Regions from separate parts of the Bradyrhizobium sp. BRP20 genome, predicted to be linked through region 3. Evidence: predicted binding sites of a transcription regulator. Region 3 holds the regulator's gene; each other region holds the start of a gene.
The links. The regulator PhoB, encoded in region 3, activates phosphate uptake and scavenging genes when phosphate is short. The targets are predictions, from matches to a motif close to TGTCATNNANCTGTCAT.
Positions count from the first base shown of each region.

Region 1 (7,270 bases), on a different contig from region 3:
CGAAGCGCAGCTTGCCGGAAATCCAGTCGATCGACGATACAGTTACCAGGATCAGCAGGATCAGAAACGATACCTTCTGCCATTCCAGCACCCGGATCTGTTCGGCAAGCTGAAGGCCAATGCCGCCAGCGCCAACGATTCCGATGATCGTCGCCGATCGCGTATTCGACTCGAAATAGTAGAGCACCTGGCTCAGCAAGACCGGGAACACCTGCGGCAGCAATCCGAAGCGGACGCTGTGGAGATGGCTGCCGCCCGATGACCGAACGCCTTCCGCGGGGTTCTTGTCGGCGACCTCGATCGCTTCCGAGAACAGCTTGCCGAACGTTCCGAAATCGCTGCAGATCACGGCCAGGATGCCGGCAAACGGCCCCAGCCCCACGACGCCGACCCAGATCAGTGCCCAGATCAAGGTATCGACTCCACGGATAGTATCGAGGCCACGACGGGTCAATAGGCGGATGATCCGGTTTGCAACCACGTTGCGCGCCGCGAGCAGGGATACCGGCAGCGCGAGCAGCGCGCCGCCAAGGGTGCCGAGAAACGCGATCGACACCGTCTCTCCGAGCGCATGCAGATATTTCAGAACCTCCGCCCAAGAACCCGGGCTGGGCGGCAACATGAGCTGGACGAATTCGCCCAGCCTGACCATGCCCTGGGAGAGCCGATTAAAGGGAATATCGAGCTGGACGATCCCGAACAGGAACAGCCCGACCGTCCCGCCGACGAGTATTGCGATCCTTCCCCGCTGCCACCAATCGGTCCGGAAGACGTCGGGATACCGTTCGGCAATGCCGGCCCGGTTTTCAAAACTGAAGGAGCTCATCGGGTGCTTCCCTCCAGCCCGAGCAGGCGGTGTCGCAACCGTTCCGTCAGGAAGTCGATCAACATGACGGTAAGGACGATGAGCAGCAGGATGGCGCTGACGTCGGTGAAGTAGAACTTGCGAACCGCCTCGATCAGATCCTGGCCGATCCCGCCGGCGCCGACGAAGCCCATCACGGCCGCGCCACGCACGTTGATCTCGAACCTGAGCAAGGCATAGCTCACGAAGTTCGAGAGGACCTGAGGCAACGCGCCGAACCGAACAACCTGAACCCAGCTGCCCCCGCTTGCCGCCACCCCTTCGACCGGCTTGCTGTCGATGTTCTCGACAACCTCGGCGAATTGCTTGCCCAACGCTCCGGCGGTATGGATTGCAATCGCCAGAACGCCCGGCAGCGGCCCGAGACCAAAGGCCAGCACGAAGATCAGGGCAAACACGATCTCCGGCACGGTCCTGAAAAACTCCAGAACGCGCCGGGTGACGAAAACAGTCGTTCCTGATTTCACGAGATTGGCCGAGGCGAGGAAGCAAAGCGCGAAACCGCACAGCGCACCCGAGAGGGTGCCCATATAGGCTATCAGCAACGTATCCCCGAGAAGCCGTGCCCAGCGCGGCAATCCCCACAGCCAGTCCGCCAAATCGCTCCATGCGGTCGCGAACGAAAATTTGGGTGCGATGCTGAGGAAATAGGCCGGGAAGCGCCAGAAGTTCTCGACAAAATTTCCGAGACTGACCTCGCCCATCCAGCCCGCGGCAATGGCAACGGCGATCAGGACGGCGGCACCGAGCCATACGCGGCGGCGCTTGGCGGCAATTGCAGCCGCATAGCGATCGGCAAGCTCACGCAGCCTGGCTTCCGGAAATTCGGGAACTGCTGTTCGCATGGGATGTTCGGAAGAGCCGACGGGCAGATCTTGCAATCTGCCCGCCTTGTCCAACCCTTCGTTTCCCTCAGGATTTCTGCTTACGAATGCTGTCGACAAACTTGGTCAGTTCGATCACGGCCTCATACGCCTTGTGGTCGACCTCGACGTAGGGCAATTGCTTCCCCTCATAGATCTTGTCGAAAGCCGCCTTGTCCTTCACCGCAATTTCCAGCACGGCTTTCTTGATCGCCGCCTTGAGGTCGTCAGGCAGGCTGCTGAGATAGGCCATCGGCGAGTTCACGATCTGCTCGGACTTCATGATGATCTTGAAATCAGCGGCCTTCGCCATGCCCTTCCGTTCCATCCGGAGCAGGTTCGATTCCTTCTCGTCGTTCCACCAGTTGAACGCCGCGTCGCAGGTGCCCTGGGAAAGCCCGATCACCGCGTTTTCATGGCTCCCCGAATAGACCACCTTGGCGAAGAACTTTTCCGGGTCGATGCCCATCTTGTTCATCGCGAAACGCGGCACGTTGTTGCCGGAAGTCGAATTGGGATCGACGAGGCAGAGGTTCTTGCCTTGCAGGTCCTTGACGTCCTTGTAGCTCGAATCGCTTTTGACATAGAGAACCGAGTAATAGCCTTTGGTGCCGTCGCCGTTCACCTCGATCGCGAACGGTTCGACCTTCGCGCCAATGATGTAGGCACGCGCGTAGGACGCCGGGCCGTACATCGCGATGTGAATGTTTCCTGCACGCTGACCTTCGATCACCGCGGCGTAGTCATTGGCGATGCGCAGCGTGACCTTCGTTCCAAGCTCGCGGGACAGGTACTCCGTCAAAGGCGTCCAGCGGTTGGTGGTGCCGGAGGCATTCTCGTCGGGGACTTTTGCGAAGATCAACTCAGGATATCTCGCCTTCCAGTCCTGCGCCGCAGCGGCTGAAACTGAAAATGCCAGGGCCGCCGCAGCGGCAACGATCGTACGACGGTCTATCATGACGTCCCCCATTTCAAGGTTATGAAACTGTCGAGTTCCGGCTCTGCGCTAGGCTCGATTTAAAGAAGCAGCGATCAGGCCACGGCAACCGTGCGGAGGGCAGGAACTGCTGTGCCGACCGATGCATCCGCGGGCGCAACATCCATGACCTCATTCGCCTCGAGATCGTACAGCTCGCGCGCGATATGATCGGTCAAGGCCGCCGGCGCGCCGTCGAACACCACGCGTCCGGCCGCCATGCCGATCAGGCGGTCGCAATAGCTGCGGGCGAGATCGAGCGAATGCAGGTTGCAGAGCACGGTGATACCGAAATGCTTGTTGATGCGCAGAAGCGCATCCATCACGATCTTGGTGTTGCGGGGATCGAGCGAGGCGATCGGCTCGTCGGCAAGGATAATGTCGGGCTGCTGAACCAGCGCCCGCGCGATCGCCACGCGCTGCTGCTGACCGCCCGAGAGCTGGTCGGCGCGCTGGGCCGCGATGGCAGCCATGTCGAACTGCTCGAGCGCCGACATCGCGATGGCCTTGTCTTCTTCGGGCCAAAGCTGCAGCAGCGACCGCCATGTCGGCACCGTCGACAGCCGCCCCATCAGCACATTGGTGAGGACGTCGAGCCGGCCGACGAGGTTGAACTGCTGAAAAATCATCGCCGACCGCGCACGCCACTGCCGCAGCTCCTTGCCGCGCAGCGCGGTGACGTCGACGCCTTCGAACAGGATGCGGCCTTCGGAGGGCTCGATGAGGCGGTTGATGGACCGCAGCAATGTCGACTTGCCGGCGCCGGATCGCCCGATCACCCCGACGAAGCCGCCAGGGGAAACTTGAAACGAAGCATCGTCCACAGCGGCCTTCGCGCCGAAGCGACACGTCAGGCCTTCAACCACCAGCATCGAGGGGCTCCAGAGTAGCTGGAGCCAACCGCTAACGCCCGTGGTTAACACTTGTGTGACAAGGCTGCTGCAGTGCGGCCATCCTACGCACGTCATCCCCTGTCATCTCATTGTCACGACACCGTCATCCGGCCGCTCGAAGAAAGACTCCCGCCCTCGCACTTCGGATGCAACATGGCCAAAGCTCTTTCGGTTCAGCCGACCGTCGATCCCTCGGCCAAGCTGCATGAGACCAGGCTTGGCGCCTACACCGAAGTCGGCGCGCGCACGATCCTGCATGAAGTCGCGATGGGCGATTATTCCTATGTCGTGAACGATGCGCAGATCACCTACGCCACCATCGGAAAGTTCTGCTCGATCGCGGCGATGACCCGCATCAATCCCGGCAACCATCCGATGCATCGCGCCACTCAGGCGCATTTCACTTACCGATCCAGCGCCTATTTCGAAGGTGAGAGCGACGATCTCGAGTTCTTCGACTGGCGCCGCCGGCATCACGTTCATATCGGCCATGACGTCTGGATCGGCCATGGCGCGATCGTGCTGCCGGGCCGCAACATCGGCACCGGCGCGGTGATCGCCGCCGGCGCGATCGTCACCAAGGACGTGCCGGCCTACAGCATCGTCGCCGGCAATCCGGCCCGCATCGTGCGGCGGCGATTCTCGGAGGAGATCGCCGGACGGCTCGCAAGGCTTGCTTGGTGGGACTGGGATCACGACAAGTTGCGCGAGGCGCTGCCCAATTTCCGCAAGCTCGGGATTGAAGATTTCCTCTCGGCATACGAAGCAAAAGCGAGCTCACTCGCCAATTCTCCTGCCAGCAAACGAAGCGCGGTCGCGTGACAGACATATTCATCGAAGGCGGCCGGGCCCTGATCGGCGCCGAGCTCGTCGAAACCTCTCTTCTCGTCTCCGGAACAGACATTGCAGAGGTCGATGCTTCTCGCGGCCGGGCGCGGCTGGCACTGGATGCCCGTGACCTGCTGGTGCTGCCCGGCATCGTCGATCTGCATGGCGATGCCTTCGAGCGGCAGATGATGCCGCGCGCCGGCGTCGACTTTCCGATCGACGTCGCGCTCGCCGACAGCGACCGCCAGGCGATCAGCAACGGCATCACCACCGTGTTTCACGCCACGACCTGCTCGTGGGAGCCGGGCCTGCGAAGCGCCGACAATGCGCGCGGCCTGATGGAGGCGATCGAGCGGCAGCGTCCGCAGTTCGCTGCCGACACCCGCTTCCACCTGCGGCACGAGACCTTCAATCTCGATGCCGAAGCGGAGATCGCACAGTGGCTCAGCGAGGGCCGCGTCGACCTGTTCGCCTTCAACGATCATATGGACGGCGTCGTTGCCGACATCTCCAACCCACGCAAGCGCAACCGCATGGTGGAGCGCACCGGTCTGTCGAGTGAAGAATTCGACCGGCTGGTCGAGCGCGTGGTCTCGCGCGCCGACGAGGTGCCCGCCTCGGTGTCACGCCTGGCCGCTGCGGCCCGCGGGGCCGAGGTGCGGATGCTCTCGCACGACGATTCGAGCCCGGCGACGCGCCGGGACTTTCGCGAGCTCGGCGCCTTGATCGCGGAGTTTCCGATCAACGAGGAGACGGCGCAGGCTGCGGCCAGCCACGGCGATGCCATCGTCTATGGCGCGCCGAACGTCGTGCGCGGCGGCAGCCACACCGGCTGGACCAGGGCCTCCGACATGATCGCCAAGGGGCTCTGCTCGGTGCTGGCGTCTGACTATTATTATCCCGCGCAGCTGCTCGCCGCGTTCCGCCTGGCCGCCGATGGCGTGGTGCCTCTGGCTCAGGCCTGGGATCTGGTCTCCGCCGGCCCGGCGCGCGCGACCGGCCTCACCGATCGCGGCCTGCTCGCGGAGGGACGCCGCGCTGACATTCTCCTCGTCGACGACAACGTGAAGCTGCGGCCGCGGCTGATCGCGGTGATCTCAGGCGGCAGGCTCGTGCATCTCACCGACGCGACGCGGCTGCTCACCGCAATGGCGGCGCCGCGCGAGACTGTCGTCGCGGCGTAAATTGGTTATGCTGAGGCAATGACAGGTTTCCCCCGCTACGCGATCTATTATGCCGCAGGCCGCGACAGCGCCCTCTCCCGCTTCGGCGCCGAGCTGCTCGGCTATGACGCCTATACCGGAGACGAGCTGCCGTTTCTGCAACAAGCGCTGCAGGTCGCGCCGGACTGGCGCGAGGTCAGCGCCGATCCTCGCAAATACGGCTTTCACGCCACGCTGAAGGCACCGATGGCACTGGCGCCTGGCAAGACCGAAGCCGAGCTGATGGCCGCCTGCGCGGCCTTCGCGGGCAAGACACGGCCTATCCCGGCAATTCGACCGATGGTCGATGCCATCAGCGGCTTCATTGCCGTTATTCCGGCCGAGCCGATGGAAACGCTCCAGCAACTTGCCGCTGATTGCGTTCGCGAGTTCGACCCGTTTCGCGCCGCGCTGACGGCGGAAGATCGCGCTCGGCGCAAGCCGGAGAAGCTCAGCGAGCGGCAGCGCGATTATCTCGACCGCTGGGGCTATCCTTACGTGATGGAAGAATTCCGCTTCCACATGACGCTGACGGGGCGGCTGGATGCGGAGCGGCGCGGGCCGATCCTTCAGATGCTGCGAACACGGTTTGCGGCGCTGGGGATTGAGACGCTCGCGATCGATCGCATTGCCCTGTTCAAGCAGGATGATGCCAAGGCGCGGTTTCGCATCATCGACGAGTGGGCTTTGGTGCGGTAGACCTCAGCGCGAGGCCGCAAGATTGAAAGCGAGTGCCACCGCGCCAACCAGAACGAGGCTGGTCGCCCAGACTGCATCCAGGTTGAACCAGCTTCGCGAGACGAACCTCAGTCCCAGATGGCGGTAGACCAGCCACGCCAGACATCCGCCGGCGCCGACCATGGCGGCAACGTGCACCAGCGACACCAGCACCGCCATCCCGAGATTTGCCGTCATCAGCGCGCCCGCCGCCTGATGGCCGGCATCGAGCTCGAAGGCCTGGCAGAGCCCGAGATAGATCGGCACGAGCATCAGGGCAGCGCCGTGAGCGATGGCGACGGCAAATGACCAGAGCACCAATTGCGTCGGCGGAATTCGTGCCAGCGCGCGCGGATGACGCCGGTCGATCAGCCGGTAGACGCCAAAGCCGATGACGAGAAGACTCGCGACGATCTGGATTGGACGCTGCCATTCGGCCAGTACGAGCAGGAAGGCGAACGGCAGCAGCACGAGAAGTGTTGCCAGGAGGTGCCCGGCCGCCAGAGCCCACAATGCACGGAAGAGCGCGAGGGGGCTCTTGTCCATGAGCCCGGCCGAAACGGCGAGCGGCCATCCCATTCCCGGATTGACCCCGTGGTAGAGACCGCTCGCAACAAGCGCGAGCCACAGCCAGCCAAGGGCCGGGCTCGCCTGCGTCCCATCTAGACCGACGGGTAGCAAAATGAGTCCGTCGAACAATCGCCGCCCTCGAGCCTGATCTGGTGCGCACGATATCCGTCGGGGAAGCTCACGAAATAGTCCTTGTCGAGTTCGAGGCCGCCGTTCCGACCGACATTGGCCATGACTTCCACGCCCGGAACCCCGTCGGGATAGAACTGGTCGTCCCAGGTGGAATAGAGCGAATTGGTCCAGTACACGCGCCGGCCGTCGCGGCTGATCTCGACCATCTGCGGACCCGCCGCAAA
Region 1 covers NZ_JADYVY010000016.1:106,974-114,243, forward strand. The annotation lists gene phnE (phosphonate ABC transporter, permease protein PhnE) at 1-826, opposite strand, end outside; gene phnE (phosphonate ABC transporter, permease protein PhnE) at 823-1,710, opposite strand; gene phnD (phosphonate ABC transporter substrate-binding protein) at 1,778-2,686, opposite strand; gene phnC (phosphonate ABC transporter ATP-binding protein) at 2,761-3,576, opposite strand; gene I6F33_RS29845 (chloramphenicol acetyltransferase) at 3,751-4,419, shown strand; gene I6F33_RS29850 (alpha-D-ribose 1-methylphosphonate 5-triphosphate diphosphatase) at 4,416-5,609, shown strand; gene I6F33_RS29855 (DUF1045 domain-containing protein) at 5,628-6,326, shown strand; gene I6F33_RS29860 (hypothetical protein) at 6,330-6,923, opposite strand; gene I6F33_RS29865 (selenium-binding family protein) at 7,007-7,270, opposite strand, start outside.
Region 1: a site for PhoB is predicted at 3,677-3,693, ahead of phnC (phosphonate ABC transporter ATP-binding protein). Genes of this name have one in related genera too.

Region 2 (7,270 bases), on a different contig from region 3:
GGTGCTCGAACACCAGCATCAATTTGCGGCCCTGGCTGCGGAAATGCGTGGCTGGCAGGACGCCGGGACGTGCGGCCGAGATCAGATGCGCGACGCGGAACGCAGCGCCCAGGAGGCGCGCGCGTTCGAGCTGGGCCGGCGTCAGCAGCTCCTGCATGGTGATCGGCGGCTGGTTTTCCTCGCTGAGGCCGGCATAGCGATAGAACACCGACAGGCCGACGAAGGCGCGTTCGGTGTGGGTGATCGCGCCGAAATTGCCGTTGACGACGAGGCTGAGCGTCTGCTCGCCGCGATGATCGGGATGCACGCGCCAGCCGATGTCGGAGAGCAGGCACGCGGTGTGGCGGAGGCGGCGGTCCACTTCCGTCTCGCGCAGCTTGACGACGCGCACCAAGCGGTCGGTCCAGGCAATCAGCTCGCGCGCGTGCCTGGCCGAACGCGACAGCAGCTGGTTCAGCTCCTCCGCCGCGCAGATCAGCCCGTCCTTGTTGCGTTCGGTCTCGGGCAGCTTCTCGTGCAGCAGGCCCTCGCGCACGCCGAAGGTGGAGAACACGATGTTCTTTGGCTTCGCGACGCGGATGATGTGCTCGAGCACCAGCGCCGCATAGGTGAGGAGAGGGCGCCGCGCATCGGCGACGATCTCGATGTCGGCAAGCATGTCGGCGGCGGCGAGGCGCCGCAGGCGGCGCGAGAAGTCGAGCGCCTCGGCAGCCGGAATGGAATAGCCGTGCATCACCTGGAGCGGATAGCCGCTCTGGATGATGTGGATGCGCGCGAGCGCGCGCCAGGTGCCGCCGACGGCGTAGAAGGTGCGACCGCGGCCGGCAGTGAGTAACTGGACCCCGTCGATCTCCTCGCGCACGATGCGGTCGGCGCGCTTGAGCGATTTGTGGGCGAGGTCCTGCAGTGCGAGGCCGCCGAGCGGCAGCGTCACGCCGCTGCGTACGGCGTTCCTGCGCACGTCGATCAGCTCGAGCGAGCCGCCGCCGAGGTCGCCGACGATGCCGTCTGGATGGTGGATGCCGGAGATCACGCCGAGCGCGGACAGTCGTGCTTCGCGCGAGCCCGACAGGATCTCGATCTTCACCGCGCAGATCCGCTCGGCCCTGGCGATGAAATCGGGGCCGTTGGAAGCGTCGCGGCATGCGGCGGTCGCGATCGCGAACACGCGTCCGACCTTCATCACCCGGCACAGCGCGCGAAACCGTTTCAGCGAGGTCAGCGCCTTGTCGATGGCGTCGGGCGCGAGCAGGCCCGTGCTCTGCACCTCGCGCCCGAGGCCGCACAGCGTCTTCTCGTTGAAGATCGGGATCAGGCTGCGCGCCAGCGCCTCGTAGACGACGAGGCGGACCGAGTTGGAGCCTATGTCGATAACCGCGACGCTCGAGCCGCGCTTGCGCGGCCGCTTCACGTCGCAAATCCCCGATCAGGATTGATGACGTTCGTTCCGGCGCGTGAGACGACGCGGCGAGGATTCCTTGAGCGACTTTCCACGGCCAGACAGACTCGGATTCGTCATGAAGTAGTTGTGGACGTTGAAAGGCTCCTCGCCCTTCGCGGTCTTCATACGCGTTGAAGACCCATCCGGCAACAACTGCCAGCTCTGCTCATTGTCCTTCAGGTTCGCGACCATGATCTGTTCGAGAACCTGCTGATGCACCGTCGGATTTTGCAGCGGACACAGCACCTCGACGCGGCGGTCAAGGTTGCGCGGCATCATGTCGGCGGACGAGATATACACAGCCGCTTTCGCGCTCGGCAGTCCCTGGCCCATGCCGAAGCAGTAGATTCGGCCATGTTCCAGGAAGCGGCCGATGATCGACTTGACGCGGATGTTCTCCGACAGACCGGGAATGCCGGGCCTGAGGCAGCAGATGCCGCGCACCACGAGCTCGACCTGGACACCGGCCTGCGAGGCCTCGTAGAGCGCGTCGATGATATCAGGATCGACCAGCGCGTTCATCTTCATCCAGACCGCGCCGGGACGGCCATGCCGCGCATGTGCGGTCTCGCCCTGGATGTGCTCGATGATGCGCTTGCGCAAGGTCAGCGGCGACACCGCCATCTTTTCCAGATCGCTCGGCGCGGCATAGCCGGTGATGAAATTGAACACGCGCGCGGCATCGCGGCCGATCGTCGGGTCCGAGGTGAAGTAGGAGAGATCGGTGTAGATGCGCGCGGTGACCGGGTGATAATTGCCGGTGCCGGTATGGACGTAGGTCGTCAGGCTGCCGCCCTCGCGGCGCACCACCATCGAGAGCTTCGCGTGCGTCTTCAATTCGAGGAAGCCGTAGACGACCTGCACGCCGGCGCGTTCGAGATCGCGTGCCCAGCGGATGTTGGCTTCTTCGTCGAACCGCGCTTTCAGCTCGATCAGCGCGGTGACTGATTTGCCGGCTTCGGCCGCTTCGGCCAGCGCGCGCACGATCGGTGAATTGTTGGAGGTGCGGTAGAGCGTCTGCTTGATCGCAACGACGTCGGGGTCGCGCGTGGCCTGCTGCAGGAATTGCACCACCACGTCGAACGACTCGTAGGGATGGTGGACGATCAGGTCCTTCTGCCGGATCGCGGCGAAGATGTCGCCGCCATGCTCGCGCACGCGTTCGGGGTGGCGCGGCACGTAAGGGGTGAATTCGAGGTCGGGCCGGTCGAGGCGGGTGAGCTGCGAGAGCTCGTTCATCGCCTGCACGCCGTCGACCAGGAAGATCTCGTCGTCGGCGGCGGAGAGCGCGTGCTGCACGAAGCTGCGCAGCTGCTCCGGCATCTTGGCGTCGATCTCGAGCCGGATCACCGATCCGCGGCGGCGGCGCTTCAGTGCGGTCTCGAACAGGCGGACGAGATCTTCGGCCTCCTCCTCGATTTCGAGCTCGGAGTCGCGGATGATCCGGAAGGCGCCTTGGCCGTGCAGATTGTAGCCGGGGAACAGGCGGTTGATGAACAGGGCGGTGGCCTGCTCCAGCGAGATCAGGCGCACCGTGCCATCCGCGGGCAGGCGGATGAAGCGGTCGATCTTGCCGGGCATGCGGATCAGGGCGTTCATCTGCTTGCCGTCGGCGGCGCGCGTGAGCTGCAGCGCGATGGTGAAGCCGAGGCTCGGAATGAACGGGAAGGGGTGGGCCGGATCGATCGCCAGCGGGGTCAGGAGAGGGAACACGTTGTGGAGGAAGTAGTCCTCGATCCAGGTTCGTTCCGCCTTTGTGACGTCCTTGCCGTCGACCAGCACGATGCCGACCTCGGCCAACGTGGCGCGCAGGTCGCGCCAGATCGCCTGCTGGTCGGAGGCGAGCTGGGAGACGGTGCGGTTGATCAGCGCCAGCTGCTCGGACGGCGTCAGGCCGTCGGGGCTGCGCTCGGCGATGCCCTCGCGGACCTGGGCCTTGATGCCGGCGACGCGAACCATGAAGAACTCGTCGAGGTTATTGGCCGAAATCGACAGGAATCGCACCCGCTCCAGCACGGGGTGGCTCGGGTTGACCGATTCCTCCAGGACGCGGCGGTTGAAATGCAGCCAGGACAGCTCGCGGTTGATGAACCGCTCGGGACTGGACGCGATCGCCGGAAGGCTCTCGGTTTCCGGGGCTTTCTCTTTCGTTTCAACAGCTTGCGCAGAGTCCATCAGAAGTCGGTCCATCCAGTTCACCCCAATTGCGACTCAAGCGCAAAAATCGGCGGGAGCATGTGTTAGAGCGATGACGTTTCGATGACATTGATGTTCCGCCCCCGCGCCGCGTCAAGCGGGCCCGCGAGCTTGTCAGGCGTCCCGGAGCAGCTCAGCGGCCAGCGCCCGGGTGACGGGACGGCCGAGCCGTAGGGCTTCGCTGTCGAGCAGCTCGACGGCCCGCCGGGCGGCAGCCGAGGACCGCTCCAGGCGCGTCGCGAGGTAGCCGACCACGCTCTCGTCCACATTGAGCTGGCGGTCGGCGCAGAACTTGACGATGAGGCCGCGGAACAGCTGGTCGTCGGGAGGCAGCAGCGTGACCGCCGGAACGGCCCGCAGGCGCGAGCGCAGGTCGCGAAGCTCGATCGGAAGCGCGGCCGGCGCCTCGCGGCCGGTGAACAGGACGTAGGCGCCGTCCTCGCGGGCGAGGTTCATCAGGTGAAACAGGGCACGCTCGTCGAAGTCCCCAGCCTTGAGATCCTCGACCACCAGCGCGCCGGTGGCGAGCGCGCCGGGCACGTCCATTGCGGTCAGCGCATTGGCGGTGGTCGAGCGGGCGCCGGCTTCCTCGGCCCAGATCGCGGCGAGATGGCTCTTGCCGCTTCCCTCCGGGCCCGCCAGCCACATGATCCGGTTCGGCCATTCCGGCCAGCCGTCGATGAGGCCGAGACCGGCCGCATTGGCGGGGCCTTCGAGGAAGTTGTCCCGGCTGAGGCTCTCCGCATGCGGAAGCGCAAACGCCAATTGTCGGGGATGAACGCGGCCTGCCACGCTTGCTCTGCTCCATGCCGGCGCGCCGGCCCGCTTGTAGAGATTCGACTTGATGGTGCGGGACTTGGCCTTTTGCTGGCTGCTTCCCCGCTCATTTGGCCTCGATCGTGCTCATGTGCCGCAGCCACTCGACGAGATAGAGCGACACGGAGGAGAGCGTGAAGACCGTGACGAGACCCATCAGGATGATATCATAAGGCGCGGGCTTGAAGCCGAAGGCAAGCGCCGCCAGCACCAAAGCTGCGAATGCCACTTGTGCCACCGTGTTGAGCTTGGAGACTTTCGACGGCTTCATCTCGACCGGCCGGTCGAACAACCAGGACACGATCACGGCGGCGACAATCATGATGTCGCGCGAGACCACCAGGATCACGATCCAGCGCGGGATCGCGCCCCAGATGCCGAGCGCCATGTAGATCGAGACCAGCAGCGCCTTGTCGGCGAGCGGATCGAGCAGGGCGCCGAGCTCGCTCGTCATGTTGAAGCGCTTGGCCAAAAAGCCGTCCACGGCATCGCTGATGCCGGCGATCAGGAAGACGGCGAACGCCACCTCCATTTGGCTCGACACGATGGCCCAGACGATGATCGGGACCAGCATGATGCGGCCCAAGGTAATGATATTCGGAATACTCACGAAAGCGCTTCCCGGCACCGGTTCTGACCTCAAATCCGGCCCGTTGCAGGCTGAACCGGTTGATATGTCTACATAGTATAGCGGGGAGCGCCATGCGAGCCATTGCGCGTCCCCGGAATTCAACGTAACCAGCCGCAAACCCACTGGAAATCGGGCATGACCGACCGCAAAAACGGCCTCACTTACGCCGATTCAGGCGTCGATATCGACGCGGGCAACCGCCTGGTCGACCTGATCAAGCCGATGGTGCGCGCCACCGCGCGGCCGGGCGCCGATGCCGAGATCGGCGGCTTCGGCGGCCTGTTCGACCTCAAGGCGGCCGGCTTCAAGGATCCGGTCCTCGTGGCCGCGACCGACGGTGTCGGCACCAAGGTCAAGATCGCGATCGAGACCGGCCTGCATGGCGGCATCGGCATCGACCTCGTCGCCATGAGCGTCAACGACCTCGTGGTCCAGGGCGCCGAGCCACTGTTTTTCCTGGACTATTTCGCCTGCGGCAAGCTCGATCCGGAGGCCACGGCCGCCATCGTCGCGGGCGTTGCGGAGGGATGCCGCGAATCCGGCTGCGCTTTGATCGGCGGGGAGACTGCCGAAATGCCCGGCCTCTACAAGGACGGCGACTACGATCTCGGCGGCTTTGCCGTCGGCGCCGCCGAGCGCGGTACGTTGTTGCCGCGCAAGGACATCGCCGCGGGCGATGCCGTGATCGGTCTCGCTTCGTCCGGCGTGCATTCCAACGGCTTCTCGCTGGTCCGCAAGATCGTCGAGCAGTCGGGCCTCGGCTTCGAGGCGCAGGCGCCGTTCGCGCCGGTGATGACGCTCGGCGGCGCGCTGCTGACGCCGACCAGGCTCTACGTCAAATCCTGCCTGCGCGCGATCCGCGAGACCGGGGCGGTGAAGGGGCTCGCCCACATCACCGGCGGCGGCTTCACCGACAACATCCCGCGCGTGCTGCCGAAGCATCTCGGTGTCGGCATCGACCTGGCACGCCTGCCGGTGCTGCCGGTGTTCAAATGGCTGGCGGCCCAAGCCGGCATCGCCGAGCTGGAAATGCTGCGCACCTTCAATTGCGGCATCGGCATGATCGCGATCGTCGAGCCCGACAAGGTCGACAAGGTCGTCGAAGTCTTCACCGACGCAGGCGAGACCGTGGCGCAGCTCGGCACCGTGATTCCGGGCGAGGGCGAGCACCGCGTCATCTATAACGGCCACCTCGACATGGCGCTATAATGACTGGCGCCGTGATGAAGCGCCGCGTCGCCATCCTGATTTCCGGGCGCGGCTCCAACATGGCTGCGCTGATCAGGGCAGCCGCCGCCGCGGATTTCCCGGCGGAGATCTCGCTCGTCATCTCGAACAAGGCGGATGCGCCCGGCCTCGAACGCGCCCGGGCGAGCGGCGTGACCACCGAGGTGATCGAAAGCAAGCCGTTCGGCAAGGACCGCGCCGGCTTCGAGACGGTGCTGCAGGCCGCGCTCGACAAGCACGGCATCGAGCTGATTTGTCTCGGCGGCTTCATGCGCCTGTTCACGGCCGAGTTCACCAAGGCCTGGTACGGGCGGATGCTCAACATCCATCCCTCGCTGCTGCCATCGTTCCCCGGCCTCGACCCGCACGGCCAGGCCCTGCGCGCCGGCGTCAAGCTCTCCGGCGCGACGGTGCACTTCGTCATTCCCGAGACCGATGCCGGCCCGATCGTGATGCAGGGCGCGGTTCCCGTCAGCGACCACGACACCGCGGAGACGCTGTCGGAGCGCATCCTCGAGGTCGAGCACCACATCTATCCCGAGGCGCTGCGGCTGCTCGCGACCGGCAAGGTCCGTATCGAGGGCGACGTCTGCAGGACGGCGGGAAGCGCAGCGTCGGAGAATTTTCTGGTTGCGCCGGTGGCGCGCTGAAGAGTCGTCGCCGTTTCGGCGCCACAAACAAAATCCCCCGGCAGAGCCGGGGGCAACGTCATGGTCGCTCGCATGCCGCGAGAGACATCAGGAAACCTTGAGGTTCTCCGCGGATGATTTGCCGCGGTTCTCCACGAGGTCGAATTCAACCACCTGATTCTCGTTGAGGGTAGAGAGTCCGGCACGCTCGACGGCGGAGATGTGGACGAACACGTCCTTGTCGCTGCCATTCGGCTTGATGAACCCATAGCCCTTTGTCGGGTTGAACCATTTGACGGTGCCCTTTTGCGGCATCGCTCGTCTCCTCCA
Region 2 covers NZ_JADYVY010000002.1:438,353-445,622, forward strand. The annotation lists gene ppx (exopolyphosphatase) at 1-1,411, opposite strand, end outside; gene I6F33_RS06730 (RNA degradosome polyphosphate kinase) at 1,427-3,616, opposite strand; gene I6F33_RS06735 (DnaA/Hda family protein) at 3,752-4,429, opposite strand; gene I6F33_RS06740 (CDP-alcohol phosphatidyltransferase family protein) at 4,521-5,063, opposite strand; gene purM (phosphoribosylformylglycinamidine cyclo-ligase) at 5,220-6,293, shown strand; gene purN (phosphoribosylglycinamide formyltransferase) at 6,308-6,961, shown strand; gene I6F33_RS06755 (cold-shock protein) at 7,049-7,255, opposite strand.
Region 2: a site for PhoB is predicted at 3,690-3,706, ahead of I6F33_RS06730 (RNA degradosome polyphosphate kinase). Genes of this name have one in related genera too.

Region 3 (7,270 bases):
CAGGGGCGGCAGGAAGCGCACGACATTGTCGCCGGCCCCGACGGTGAGCAGCTTTTCGGCGCGCAGCGCCGCGACGAGATCGCCCGAGGGCACCACCGCCTTGATACCGATCAGCAGGCCCTCGCCGCGCACCTCGCTGACGATTTCGGGATGACGATCGATCACGGAGGCGAGCTTCTGCTTGAGCAGCAGCGACATCTTCTGCACGTGGTCGAAGAAGCCGGGCTTGAGCATGACATCGAGCACGGCGTTGGCAGCCGAGATCGCGAGCGGATTGCCGCCGAAGGTGGAGCCGTGCGAGCCGGGCCCCATGCCGGCCGCCGCGTCCGCGGTCGCCAGCACCGCGCCGATCGGAAAGCCGCCGCCGAGCGCCTTGGCGAGCGACATCACATCCGGTGTGACGCCGGTGCGCTTGTAGGCAAAGAGCTCGCCGGTGCGGCCCATGCCGGTCTGCACCTCGTCGAAGGCGAGCAACAGGCCGCGCTCGTTACAGAGTTCGCGCAGCGCCCTCAGGAAGGCGTGAGGTGCAGAACGAACGCCACCCTCGCCCTGGATCGGCTCGATGAGAATGCCGGCGGTGTGCGGACCAATCGCCTTCTTCACGGCGTCGAGGTCGCCGTGCGGCACCTGATCGAAGCCGTCCATCGGCGGACCGAAGCCCTCGAGATATTTCGCAGAGCCGGTGGCGGCGAGCGTCGCCAGCGTGCGGCCATGGAAGGCACCCTCGAAGGTGATCATGCGGTAACGCTCCGGATGCCCCTTGGAGAAGTGATGGTGGCGCACCAGCTTGATCACGCCTTCCAGCGCCTCGGCGCCGGAATTGCAGAAGAACACGAAGTCCGCAAAGCTCTCATTGCAGAGGCGGCTTGCGAGCTTCTCGCCGTCAGGGCTCTGGAACAGGTTCGACATGTGCCAGAGCTTGGTCGCCTGCTCCTGCAACGCCTTGACCAGCGCGGGATGGACATGGCCGAGCGCATTCACCGCGACACCCGAGGTGAAATCGAGATAGCGATCGCCGTTGGTCGCGATCAGCCAGCAGCCTTCGCCGCGCTCGAAACCGAGGTCGGCCCTGGCGAAAACGGGGAGCAAATGCGGCGCTGCGCTGTTAGTCATGACGTCACTTGAATGTTGCGGACGGTGTGAGGCATGCATTGCGCGACGCACCATCGACCGGCCCCGGAAAACGAAACGTGCCGCCTTTTAAGGGCGGCACGTGGCACTATCTTATGCCTGGCAAGACGGGTGTCAATGCCGCCCGGAAAGCCTCGCGAAACGCTGATTCCGTAGTCTTGCGGTGCCGATTTTGCGGGTTTTTCACCACGGAACATGTGGAAGCGAGTCGGCGGACTCTTGCGCGGGAGTCACGCCATATTGTAGCGTTTGGACTGTCAGATACGACATCTCGTGCAGCAGTTCTGATCCCAGAAGTCCTCATGTACCGGCGTAAACGTTCGGGCGTCTTGAGCGCGCCCGGCGAGCCTTAAGGGATTCTGACGGCACGGGTTTTTCAAGGCTAAAGCATTCGCTGCGAAGGCCCCAGGATGGCAGGCGCGCAGCGAGGGAAAGGGTGCAATGACGGTTTTGACCTGGTCCGATGATCGCGTCGAGCAGCTGAAGAAGCTCTGGGAGGCCGGACTTTCGGCCAGCCAGATCGCGGCGGAGCTCGGCAATGTGACCCGCAATGCCGTGATCGGCAAGGTGCACCGGCTCGGCCTGTCCGGCCGCGCCAAGAGCCCTTCATCGGCAGCGCCGCGGCCGCGCAAGGCACGGCCCGCGCAGCATATGATGCGGGTGACCCGCCCCGTCGCGCGCGGCAACACCGCGTTGGCGCAGGCCTTCGAGGTCGAGTTGGAAGCCGAGCCGGTTACCTACGACAACGTTGTGCCGATGAGCCAGCGGCTGTCGCTGCTGGAATTGAACGAGGCGACCTGCCACTGGCCGGTCGGCGATCCCTCGAGCCCGGATTTCTTCTTCTGCGGCGGCAAGGCGCTCTCCGGCCTGCCCTACTGCGCCCAGCATTCGCGCGTGGCCTATCAGCCCGCAGCGGACCGCCGTCGCGCAGCACCGAAACCGGGCACGCGGTGAGCTTGCGGAATTCCCTGATCGCCAAGCTTTGATCGCCAAGCTTGATCGCCAAGACTGCAGCCGTCACACGATGACGGCTCCCAATCGCTCGGTGTCATCCCCGCGAATGCGGGATCCGTAACCGCGGGGCGCAATCGTTGCGCGAGATGGTCACTCCGAGTCTTCGCCAAACCACGTCCTGTGGCTAATCGCGAACAGCGCAAGCGCTCGCGCTGAGATCCCGGGCTGGCGCTGCGCGCGCCCCGGGATGACGGTCGAGATCGGCGCCGCAGTTCGCCAAACCAGCTGTCGCTGGCGCTTTATGTCTGCTCAGCCTTCGCGAAGCGATCGTCCAGCGCGTAGCCGGCGCCGCGGACGGTGCGGATCGGGTCCTGCTCGCGGCCGAGATTGAGCAGCTTGCGCAGGCGGCCGATATGCACGTCGACGGTGCGCTCGTCGATGTAGATGTCGCGGCCCCAGACGCTGTCGAGCAGCTGCTCGCGCGAGAACACGCGGCCGGGATGCTCCAGGAAGAACTCCAGCAGGCGATATTCGGTCGGACCGAGATCGATCGGCCGGCCCGAGCGCGCCACGCGGCGCTTGTCGCGGTCGAGCTCGATATCGCCATAGGCGAGCACGGTGGCGAGGCGCTCGGGGCTCGCGCGCCTGAGCAAGCCCTTCACGCGCGCAAGCAGCTCCGGCACCGAGAACGGCTTGACGATATAATCATCCGCGCCGGTCGCGAGCCCGCGCACCCGTTCGCTCTCCTCGCCGCGCGCGGTGAGCATGATGATCGGCAGCTGCTTGGTCTCGGGGCGGGTCCGAAGCCGCCGGCACAGCTCGATGCCTGACAGGCCCGGCAGCATCCAGTCGAGCACGATCAGATCGGGAATGTGCTCCTTGAGGCGGGTGTCGGCGTCATCGCCGCGCATCACCGTCTCGACGTCATAGCCGTCGCCTTCGAGGTTGTAGCGAAGAAGCTCGGTGAGAGCTTCCTCGTCCTCAACCACCATAATGCGTGCGCCCATGTGGTCGTAGCTCCTTAAGTCGTCAGGTGTTCGGCACCGTCGTGGCGAAGGTCGTCATGTCGCCCTTCGGCCGCTTGTCGGTGATCGCCTGGCCCTCGATCATGTAGAACACGGTCTCGGCGATGTTGGTGGCGTGGTCGCCGATCCGCTCGATGTTCTTGGCACAGAACATCAGGTGGATGCAGAACGAGATGTTGCGCGGATCCTCCATCATGTAGGTGAGGAGCTCGCGGAACAGCGAGGTGCAGATGGCGTCGACTTCTTCGTCGCCCTTCCACACCGCCATCGCCGCCGGCAGGTCGTGCGCGGCATAGGCGTCCAGCACCGACTTGACCTGCTGCTGCACGAGGTCGGTCATGTGCTCCAGGCCGCGGAACAGCTTGAGCGGATGGAAATCCGTCTCCAGCGCCGCGACGCGCTTGCCCATGTTCTTGGCGAGATCGCCGATGCGCTCGAGATCGGTCGCAACGCGCATCGCGCCGACGATCTCGCGCAGGTCGACGGCCATCGGCTGGCGGCGGGCGATGGTGAGCACGGCGCGCTCCTCGATGCGCTTCTGCAGCGCGTCGAGCTCGACGTCGGTGGCGACGACGCGCTGGCCGAGCGCGACGTCGCGGCGGATCAGCGCGTCGACGGAATCGACGATCATGCGCTCGGCGATGCCGCCCATCTCGGCGACCAGGCGGGTGAGCTCCTGAAGGTCGCTGTCGAAAGCCTTTACGGTATGTTCAGAACCCATGTTCCGTCTCCTCAGCCGAACCGGCCGGTGATGTAATCCTGCGTGCGCCGATCGCTCGGCGACGTGAAGATCTTGCTGGTGTCGTCGAACTCGATCAACTCGCCGAGATACATGAAGGCGGTCTTGTCGGAAACGCGCGCCGCCTGCTGCATGTTGTGGGTGACGATCGCGATCGTGTAGTTCTCGGACAATTCCTGGATCAGCTCCTCGACCTTGGCGGTCGAGATCGGGTCGAGCGCCGAGCAGGGCTCGTCAAACAGGATCACCTCGGGCCGCACCGCGACGGTGCGGGCGATGCAGAGGCGCTGCTGCTGGCCGCCGGAGAGCGACAGGCCGGAGGCATTGAGCTTGTCCTTGACCTCGTTCCACAGCGCGCCACCGCGCAGCGCCTTCTCGACGCGGTCGTCCATCTCGGACTTGGAGATCTTCTCATAGAGACGAATGCCGAAGGCGATGTTCTCGTAGATCGTCATCGGGAACGGCGTCGGCTTCTGGAACACCATGCCGACCCGGGCGCGGAGCAGGTTGAGGTCGAGCTTGGGGTCGAGGATGTTGGTATGGTCGAGCAACAGCTGACCGTCGGCGCGCTGGCCCGGATAGAGGTCGTACATCCGGTTGAAGATGCGCAGCAGGGTGGACTTGCCGCAGCCGGACGGGCCGATGAACGCCGTGACGCGGTTGGTGCCGAGCGCCAGGTTGATGTTCTTCAACGCGTGGTGGTCGCCGTAGTAGAAGTTGAGGTTGCGCGCCGTGACCTTGGCGGGCGCCTCGGGCAGGGGCTGCGAGCCGGGATGAACGGTCGGTGCGCTGACGGAAACAGACATTTCACTCATTTTGCAGTCCTCTCGGCGCCAAGGATGCGCGCGCCAATGTTAAGGGCAAGCACGGTCAGGGTGATCAACAGCGCGCCGCTCCAGGCGAGTTGCTTCCAATACTCGTAGGGGCTCTGCACGAAGTTGTTGATGGTGACAGGCAGGTTCGCCATCGTCTTGTTCAGGCCGAGGCTGAAGAACTGGTTCGATAGTGCCGTGAACAACAGCGGCGCGGTCTCGCCGGCGACTCGGGCGGTCGCCAGCAGCACGCCGGTGATGAGGCCGGAGCGCGCGGCACGATAGGCGATACGCTTGATCACCAGCGAGCGCGGCAGGCCGAGCGCGCTGGCAGCTTCGCGCAACGGATTCGGCACCAGCAGTAGCATGTCTTCGGTGGTGCGCACGACGACCGGGATCACGATGACGGCAAGCGCCAGCGCGCCCGCAATCGCCGAGAAGCCGCGCATCGGCACCACCACCGCGCCATAGATGAAGAGGCCGATGATGATCGAGGGTGCCGACAGGAGAATGTCGTTGATGAAGCGGATCACCGAGGTCAGCTTGTCGTTGCGGCCGTACTCGGCGAGATAGGTGCCGGCGAACAGGCCGAGCGGCGCGCCGATGCCGACGCCGATCACGGTCATGATCAACGAGCCGACGATGGCGTTGCGCAGGCCGCCCTCGGTCGATCCGGGCGGCGGCGTGTCAGCTGTGAAGACCTGGAGGTTGAGCCCGGCCAGGCCGTTGTAGAGCAGCGTGACCAGGATCAGCGCGAGCCAGGTGACGCCGAAGGCGGCGGCTGCGATGCAGAGGCCGCGAATGATGATGTCCCAGCGGCGGCGGCGCGAATAGATCGGGTTCATGGCTTCACTTCCCGGCCTTGGTTTCGAGGCGCAGCAGCATCAAACGGGCGGCAGCGAGCACGAAGAACGTCAGCACGAACAGCAGGAGGCCGAGCAGGATCAGGCCGGACTGGTGCAGGCCGTCGCTCTCGGCAAATTCGGAGGCGATCGCCGCCGAAATCGTCGTGCCCGGCGCGAAGATCGACGAGGAGATCCGGAACGAGTTGCCGATGATGAAGGTCACCGCCATGGTCTCGCCGAGCGCCCGGCCCAGCGCCAGCATGACGCCGCCGATGATGCCGACGCGGGTGTAGGGGATCACCACGCTGCGGACGACCTCCCAGGTGGTGCAGCCGACGCCGTAGGCGGCTTCCTTCAGCACCGGCGGCACCGTCTTGAACACGTCGACCGAAATCGAGGTGATGAAGGGCAGCACCATGATGGCGAGGATCAGCGCGGCGTTGAACAGGCTGAGATAGGACGGGGGCCCTGCGAAGATCGCACCCAGCACGGGGACGCCGTCGAACACCCTGATCATGAAAGGCTGGAAGGTGTTGGCCAGGAACGGGCCGAGCACGAAGAAGCCCCACATGCCGTAGATGATCGAGGGGATGCCGGCGAGCAGCTCAACCGCCATGCCGATCGGGCGCCGCAGCCATTGCGGGCAGAGCTCGGTGAGGAAGATCGCAATGCCGAGACCGACGGGAATGGCGATCAGCATCGCGATGAAGGAGGTGACGAGCGTGCCGTAGATCGGCCCGAGCGCGCCGAGCACCGGCGGATCGGCCGAGGGCGCCCAGCGCTGCGTCCACAGGAAGGAGATGCCGAACTCCTGGATCGCCGGGAAGGCGCCGACGATCAGCGAGATGATGATGCCGCCGAGGATCAGCAGCACCGAGATCGCGGACAACCGCGTGATCCAGTAGAAGGTGACGTCGCCGAGCTTGAACGCGCTCAAGGCCTTGGCGCGATCATATGGACCGGCAGCATCAATCACATTGCTCTCAACAGCCATCTCAGCCACGCCGATCCCCTATACCCGTTTTATGTACGCTTGTTGTTGGTGGCGCGCTCCGGATGCGGCAGGAGGCCGATCCGGAGCGGAGATCTTGCAGCGCCCCGGAACCGTGTCCGGGACACATATAGCGCCTTAGCTCTTGATCTCGGCAGCCCAGGTCTTCTCGATCTGCTGGACGACGCTGTCCGGCATCGGAATGTAGTCGAGCTCCTCGGCCATCTTGCCGCCGTTCTTGAAGGCCCAGCGGAAGAACTTGATCGCTTCCTGCGCGGCCGCCTTGTCGGTGGCGGACTTGTGCATCAGGATGAAGGTCGCCGCCGTGATCGGCCAGGACTTCTCGCCGGGCTGCTCGGTCAGGATGACGTAATAGCCGGGAGCCTTGGACCAATCGGCGTTGGAGGCGGCCGCCTGGAAGGCCTCGACGGTCGGCTGCACCGGCTTGCCGGCCTTGTTGACGAGACCGGTGTGGGTGAGCTTGTTCTGCTTGGCATAGGCGTATTCGACATAGCCGATCGAGTTCTTGGTCTGGCTGATGTTGCCCGACACACCCTCGTTGCCCTTGGCGCCGACGCCGACCGGCCACTCGACCGCGGTGCCCTCGCCGACCTTGCTCTTCCAGTCCGCGCTGGCCTTGGAGAGATAGTTGGTGAAGTTGAAGGTGGTGCCCGAGCCGTCCGAACGACGGACAACGGTGATGGCTTCTGACGGCAGCTTCGCGCTGGGATTGAGCTTCTTGATCGCGGCATCGTCCCACTTGGTGATCTTGC
Region 3 covers NZ_JADYVY010000001.1:105,854-113,123, reverse strand. The annotation lists gene I6F33_RS00510 (aspartate aminotransferase family protein) at 1-1,113, opposite strand, end outside; gene I6F33_RS00505 (GcrA family cell cycle regulator) at 1,573-2,085, shown strand; gene phoB (phosphate regulon transcriptional regulator PhoB) at 2,385-3,092, opposite strand; gene phoU (phosphate signaling complex protein PhoU) at 3,115-3,831, opposite strand; gene pstB (phosphate ABC transporter ATP-binding protein PstB) at 3,843-4,664, opposite strand; gene pstA (phosphate ABC transporter permease PstA) at 4,661-5,506, opposite strand; gene pstC (phosphate ABC transporter permease subunit PstC) at 5,511-6,500, opposite strand; gene pstS (phosphate ABC transporter substrate-binding protein PstS) at 6,636-7,270, opposite strand, start outside.